3 regions of the Veillonella sp. CHU110 genome follow, and region 1 is predicted to be linked to each of the others. Evidence: riboswitches for the same ligand, from Rfam matches in the RefSeq annotation. Region 1 holds a riboswitch; each other region holds the start of a gene.
What was found. Region 1 has a riboswitch for thiamine pyrophosphate ahead of thiC (phosphomethylpyrimidine synthase ThiC). Riboswitches for the same ligand answer to the same signal wherever they lie in the genome.
Positions count from the first base shown of each region.

Region 1 (2,275 bases):
TTACCAGATTTCAAATCACGTTCTGCATAGATGTCCAAGAAAGTGGAGTTACGTCCGATGGACATAGCTGCACCGTTTTGTTCTTTGATAGCACCTAAATAGCCAAAGTATAGCCATTGGATCGCTTCTTTTACATCGGTAGCAGGTTTGGAGATGTCAAATCCGTAGGACGCAGCCATTTCTTTTAACTCTTTTAAAGAACGGATTTGATCTCGAATTTCTTCGCGGTCACGAATGACATCTGGCATCATATCGCCCATGGTGATGTTGAATTGATCTTCTTTGTCTTTGATCAAATAATCAATACCATATAAGGCTACGCGGCGATAATCACCGATAATTCGGCCGCGACTATACGCGTCAGGTAGGCCCGTAATAATGTGAGCAGAGCGAGCAGCTCTCATCTCAGGTGTATATACATCAAATACACCATCATTGTGTGTCTTACGATGAGTTTTAAAGAAGCTTTCAAGAGTTGGATCCATTTTGTAACCATACTCTTCGATAGCACTTTTAGCAGTTCGTAAACCACCATAAGGGAACATGGCACGTTTTAAAGGATAATCAGTTTGAAGACCTACAATTTGTTCATCTTCTTTAATAATATATCCAGGGGCATGTGCCGTAATATGAGTTGCTACATCAGTATCTGCATCGATGACAGAACCTTTTTGTCGTTCTTCCTCATATAAATCCAATACCCGTTGCCAAAGTCTAGTAGTTCGTTCTGTAGGACCTACTAGAAAAGAATCATCGCCTACATAAGGCACATAGTTTCGTTGGATAAAATCGCGTACGTCCACGGATTTATCCCATACACCTGTATTGAAGTCTTTCCATGCTTGTTGCATAATATACCTCCAAATACACATTAAAACGCAACCCATAGGGTTATTTTTATTGTAATCTATAATAATTATCATTACAATCATTATTTTTGCATAGGTTATATTATTTTTGAAAGTGGTGTATGAGTAAATGGTCATACTATAGACCAATTTTAATTAATATGCTTATTAGGATTGTAGGATGTATATATTTTAAATAATATTTATTCTATATTCTCACTATAAGATAATTATGATATACTATGATTACAATATAATTTAGGATTGCAAGGGAGCCTATGAGATAGGCTGAGAAAGGGCTATAAGTACCTGACCTTTTGACCTGATCGGGATCATGCCCGCGTAGGAAGCACGCAGACAGCTATGTGGGTATCGATATATGTATCGATACCCTTTTTTATAAAATACCGATAGGCTCCTTTGTAGTGAAAGGAGCCTTTATGTTTTACACACAAATGCAAGCAGCCCAAAAAGGAATTATCACCGATGCAATGAAAGTAGTGGCAAAAAAAGAAAACATGGATGTTGAAGTGTTACGGGATTTGGTGGCAAAGGGACATGTTACAATACCATGTAATAAACATCATACTTCTTTACAACCTGAGGGTATAGGACAAGCTTTACGTACAAAAATTAATGTCAATTTAGGTACATCAAAAGACTGCACAGATTACGAAGAAGAAATGAAAAAAGTGAATCATGCGGTAGCCTTAGGGGCTGAATCTATTATGGATTTATCTACTCATGGTGATACACGTATCTTTCGTCGATTGTTGACGAAAGAATGTCCTGTTATGATCGGCACAGTTCCTATTTACGATAGTGTGATTCACCATCAAAAAGATTTAGGCGAATTGACAGCAGAGGATTTTATTTCTACGATTCGCCTGCATGCAGAAGATGGGGTAGACTTTGTAACATTACACTGTGGGATTACGCAGCATACTGTGGAACAGATTAAGCGTCATAAACGTAAATTAAATATTGTCAGCCGTGGTGGCAGTTTAGTATTTGCTTGGATGTCTATGACAGGGCAAGAAAACCCATTCTATGAATACTACGATGAAATCTTAGAAATCTGTGCAGAATATGATATGACTATTTCCCTTGGCGATGCATGCCGTCCTGGTTGTTTGGCGGATGCTACAGATATTTGTCAAATCGAAGAACTTGTTCGTCTTGGGGAATTAACAAAAAGAGCTCGTGAACGTGGTGTACAAGTCTTGGTAGAAGGTCCAGGTCATGTGCCATTGAATCAGGTACAAGCTAATATGGAAGTACAACAAACAATTTGTGATGGAGCTCCATTTTATGTATTAGGCCCATTGGTGACAGATATTGCACCAGGTTACGACCATATTACGGCAGCCATCGGTGGTGCTGTGGCAGCAATGCATGGAGCTGCGTTCCTCTGTTATGTGACACCA
Region 1 covers NZ_RQVA01000004.1:99,551-101,825, reverse strand. The annotation lists gene pflB (formate C-acetyltransferase) at 1-851, opposite strand, end outside; TPP riboswitch at 1,107-1,214, shown strand; gene thiC (phosphomethylpyrimidine synthase ThiC) at 1,289-2,275, shown strand, end outside.

Region 2 (2,275 bases), on a different contig from region 1:
CGATTAGATCCAATTGGTGCTGCTAATGGCATCACTGCAGCTGCACCTGCATTCACTAAATCACGAGCTACTTCTAGATCTGGATACATGTAAGGCATAACGATAAAACCTTCCTTGGCCAATATTTCTGTAGCCTTAATAGTTTCTCCATTATGTGGAAGGAGGTATTTAGAATCTTTCATAATTTCTATTTTCACAAAATCTCCGCAACCTGTGGCCCGTGAAAGTCTAGCAATGCGTACTGCTTCCTCTGCATCTCTAGCGCCACTTGTATTAGGGATTAATATGGTATCTTTCGGGATAGCATCTAATATATTTTCTACATCTCCACCCACCGCACGGCGCAAGGCAAGAGTAATCATCTCTGCTCCTGCCTCTTCTAAAACGGCTTCAATTAAATCAATAGAAAATTTACCCGACCCCAAAATAAATCGGGATTGAAATGTATGACCACCTAAAATCCATGTATCTTGTACTTGCATTGTTGCTACAGATTGTGACATATCTAGAGTCTCCTTAATCAATATCTTCTCCATGTAATAATTGAATCACTGCATTCGCCATGTGCCCTGCACACACCATCACACGAGCTGCTGTAATTTTTCCAATCGAATCGATGTCGCTTACGCCATCTCCGCAAAGGTACCAACGATGGTGTCTGCGTTCACGACGGATACCATTACTATCACCCCAACCCGCCATACCAGAGCAGCCTACTAGCAATGGCTCTGTAGGATGCGTTAAAATGACTTCTGTCATCCAAGCTTTTGTCACAGCTTGGTCTACGGCTTCCACAATCATGTCATGGCCTTCTACTAACTCTGCCAATCGCTCCGGCGTTAATCGTTCATCATGAGCGATGACTGTACAGTTTGGATTCATTCGATTGAGATGGGCTTTCATAGCCTCCACTTTGACAACCCCTACATCATTCACATCGTAATATTGACGACCTAGATTGCTTTCATCTACTACATCAAAGTCTACGATTTCCAGTTGGCCAATTCCAGCACGACATAGGGCCGCTGCTACATGAGAGCCTACGCCACCAACACCAATGAGAAGTACTTTTTTATCCCCTAATGCTTGCATTTAGCCACCTCCTACGAATGTAACTACTTCCATCGTATCTGCGGCACTCACACGTGTAGATGTCCAATCCGATTTTGAAAGAATCTTGCCATTATATTCCACAACAATACGATCGAGGCGGAATTGCAATGCTTCCAATACCTCTTGTACAGTTTGACCTGTATATTCATAATTGTTTCCATTTACTTTCATCATGTCCTCCTTATTATATGCGGATATACTCTATTATCCATCACACTGACACTGCATGTAACGCACTATCACTTCCTAGTAAAAAAACAGCACGAAAAACCATACCCGCGGTGGTATGCCCCTTCATGCTGTAGCACTCTATCGTCTCACTATTCTGTTCCTCTTTACATCCACTGAGATGCACCTTCATTCTGTATCTACCGGTGATATACCCCCCTGTAAAACATACAAAAAAGGACATCCTGTTGGATGTCCTCGGTATGACGAATCAAACTTATCCTACGTTGGCATTATCCAAATCAGGTTATGGGTCAAAACTAACGTTTACTCTCAGCCACAGGGCTCCCCAAAGTTCACTTTCAGTATACGCTGATACGACATATTTTGCAAGTATGTGTATCAATCTTTCTACCTATTAGAGTATCTACTCTCGCATTATCCTCTGCGAGCAGATACAGAGGCATAATTTTTAATCACTACGATCGGTGTCATTTGACTGTCATTACCAAATGGATTGTCAATCAAAATCTGTGCAATTTGTTGTGGTTTTAGTCCACGGCTGTGCCCTAAAATCGCAGCTCGTTTCAAGTCATTCACGTCCGCTACACAAGCTCCATAGGCTCCCGTAGCTTTCATAATGGCATCTGCTACTGCATGTGGTTGCTTCGGACCATACACAATGCATTTATCAAATGGTGGCATAGTACCTGTCACATCATCAGTTAAAGACGCAGTGCGTGCCATTTGATAAAACACACCAGACTTTTTAAATAGCTTTGCCACAGCCCCGCACACAAAGGCGAACATCATTTTCCATTCCCCTTCTTTGTCCATAGCTGCCTGCATACCATATACAGAAGCCATCGAACCATCAGGATGAATGAATCGATTTAAAAATTTTGCTTGCCATGATAGACGTAACTCTTCTGGTCGAGTAAATTCTCGTTGCGTAATGGCCACTACGGATTCTGCAACACATACAATATCTTCT
Region 2 covers NZ_RQVA01000005.1:40,257-42,531, reverse strand. The annotation lists gene EO122_RS03195 (thiazole synthase) at 1-503, opposite strand, end outside; gene thiF (sulfur carrier protein ThiS adenylyltransferase ThiF) at 517-1,092, opposite strand; gene thiS (sulfur carrier protein ThiS) at 1,093-1,287, opposite strand; TPP riboswitch at 1,544-1,643, opposite strand; gene EO122_RS03180 (coenzyme F420-0:L-glutamate ligase) at 1,720-2,275, opposite strand, start outside.
Region 2: linked by a shared signal. The riboswitch ahead of thiS (sulfur carrier protein ThiS) and the one ahead of thiC (phosphomethylpyrimidine synthase ThiC) in region 1 are both predicted to bind thiamine pyrophosphate.

Region 3 (2,275 bases), on a different contig from region 1:
GAGCACCGTCATAAATCATAATACCGGTCCAACCAATCAGTTGTAGAACGTTTAAAATGGAAAATAATTTCATGCCTCCATTGCCAAAGACAGTGGATACAGTTTGCATAGAACTCATGTGTTCACGAGCGCCGATGAGTCCTGCACCAAATAATAACAAACAGCCGATGACGTGACCGATGATGATGGCTAATAGGCCGTCGGAAAATCCTAGGGGCGCAAAATAGGTGCCCGTCATAATTTCCGCAATGGAAAGAGCGGCGCCGAACCAAATGAGGGACAACCGCGATGATGAAAGTTTTGAATCAGTCATGAATACTCCTATCCATGCCAGTGGGAACAAAAAAGACTAATCTGAAACGATTAGCCTGTAGATGATAGATATTCTTAAGAGACCTAGTATTATAAGAAGGATCCATATAGTAATATGTCCTTGTGTATTTGTATAGGTATTATAAAAAATATACTAATATATCCCTACGTTGGCATTATCCAAATCAGGTTATGGGTTAGTCACACATAGAGACTTCTCAGCCCACTTCAGTGAGCACCCCTTATAGGTGTATTATACGGAGTGAAGGATACTACGTCAATAGGAATTTATATTGCATTGGTTCCTATTTCATGATATAACTAAATTAATATAAGAACCACTAGGGGTGCTTATGCTGAGATTGATGAGTATCAAAACCCTAGACCTGAACCAGATAATGCTGGCGTAGGAAAGTGGATGGCATCGAATACTAAGAATCGTACAAGAACCGTCCGAAGGATTGGTTCTTTTTTGTTACTAGTAAAGGAGATAGCTATGAAATTACATAGAGCATTAACGATTGCGGGAACAGATCCAACAGGTGGTGCAGGGGTGATGGCGGACTTAAAAAGCTTTCAAAGTCGTCATGTATACGGTATGGCTGTGATTACTTCCGTAGTGGCACAAAATACTCGTGGTGTAACCCACATTGTCCATATGGATGTATCTATGATTGAAGCACAGTTACAATCGGTGTATACAGATATAGTACCAGAAGCAGTTAAAACTGGTATGTTAGCCACAGCAGAGATGATGGAACTCATCGGGACATATATAGATCCTAAGGTACCCTATGTGTTAGACCCTGTGATGATCGCCACTAGTGGGGATCGATTGATTTCCGATGAGGCTGTGAAAGCCTTACAAAGTAAATTGATTCCGAAAGCGACTTTGATTACTCCGAACCGTAGTGAGGCTGAAGTGTTGGCAGATATGAAAATCGATACGGTAGAAGCTATGCATACAGCCGGAATTCGTATTTTACAAGAGTTAGGTCCTCAAGCAGTGATTATTAAAGGTGGTCACATCGGTGAGGAGGCTACAGACTATTTATTTACGAAAGAGACTATGTCCATGCGTCGATCTTGGACAAGTCCTAAATATGATACAGTACATACCCATGGCACAGGTTGTACATTCTCAGCGGTGATCACAGCGGAATTAGCAAAAGGGAAATCCTTGGAAGATGCCATTACCATTGGTAAAGAGTATATTCGCCTAGCAATCTTGCATAATCCAGCGTTGGGCACAGGCAATGGACCAGTGAATCATATGGCCTATGGGGATGAGTATGCTGAGTAATACAGGTATGATTCATATCATATCGACTATACTAGGTGTCATGGTATACTATAAGTGATCTTTTATAGTTGGCATTTAAGAAACGAGGATTATTTTGAAACATCATGATATAGATATAGTGCGATCCATGATGGGGTTGTACTTCATTTGTGGAACACCGAATACGAAGGATATTCACAAAACTCTTACAGAAGCGTGTAAAGGTGGCATTACGTGCTTTCAATTCCGTGAAAAAGGGGAAGGTGCTCTTGTAGGGGACGAAAAAGAACAGTTGGCACGAGAGTTGCAACACATTTGTAAGGAATATGGAGTGCCTTTCATCATCAATGATGATGTAGAATTAGCAGAACGAATTGGTGCTGATGGAGTTCATGTAGGTCAAGACGATATGGCTCTTGAAGAGGTACGCAAACAATTACCTAATGCTCTTGTGGGGACGTCCATTAATTCTGTAGAAGAGTTAGAAAACACAAAGTTGGACTATGTGGATTACATCGGTGTAGGTCCTATGTATGAGACAAGCACAAAAAAAGATGCCAAAACTGTGCGAGGCCCAGAATTAATTTTAGCCTTACGGGCTCATAATCCGACTATCCCAATGGTGTCCATTGGTGGCATCAATCGAGATAACTTTGATGATGTCCTAGCTGAGCCTGTGGA
Region 3 covers NZ_RQVA01000006.1:32,125-34,399, reverse strand. The annotation lists gene cytX (putative hydroxymethylpyrimidine transporter CytX) at 1-313, opposite strand, end outside; TPP riboswitch at 458-565, opposite strand; TPP riboswitch at 646-742, shown strand; gene thiD (bifunctional hydroxymethylpyrimidine kinase/phosphomethylpyrimidine kinase) at 809-1,615, shown strand; gene thiE (thiamine phosphate synthase) at 1,710-2,275, shown strand, end outside.
Region 3: linked by a shared signal. The riboswitch ahead of thiD (bifunctional hydroxymethylpyrimidine kinase/phosphomethylpyrimidine kinase) and the one ahead of thiC (phosphomethylpyrimidine synthase ThiC) in region 1 are both predicted to bind thiamine pyrophosphate.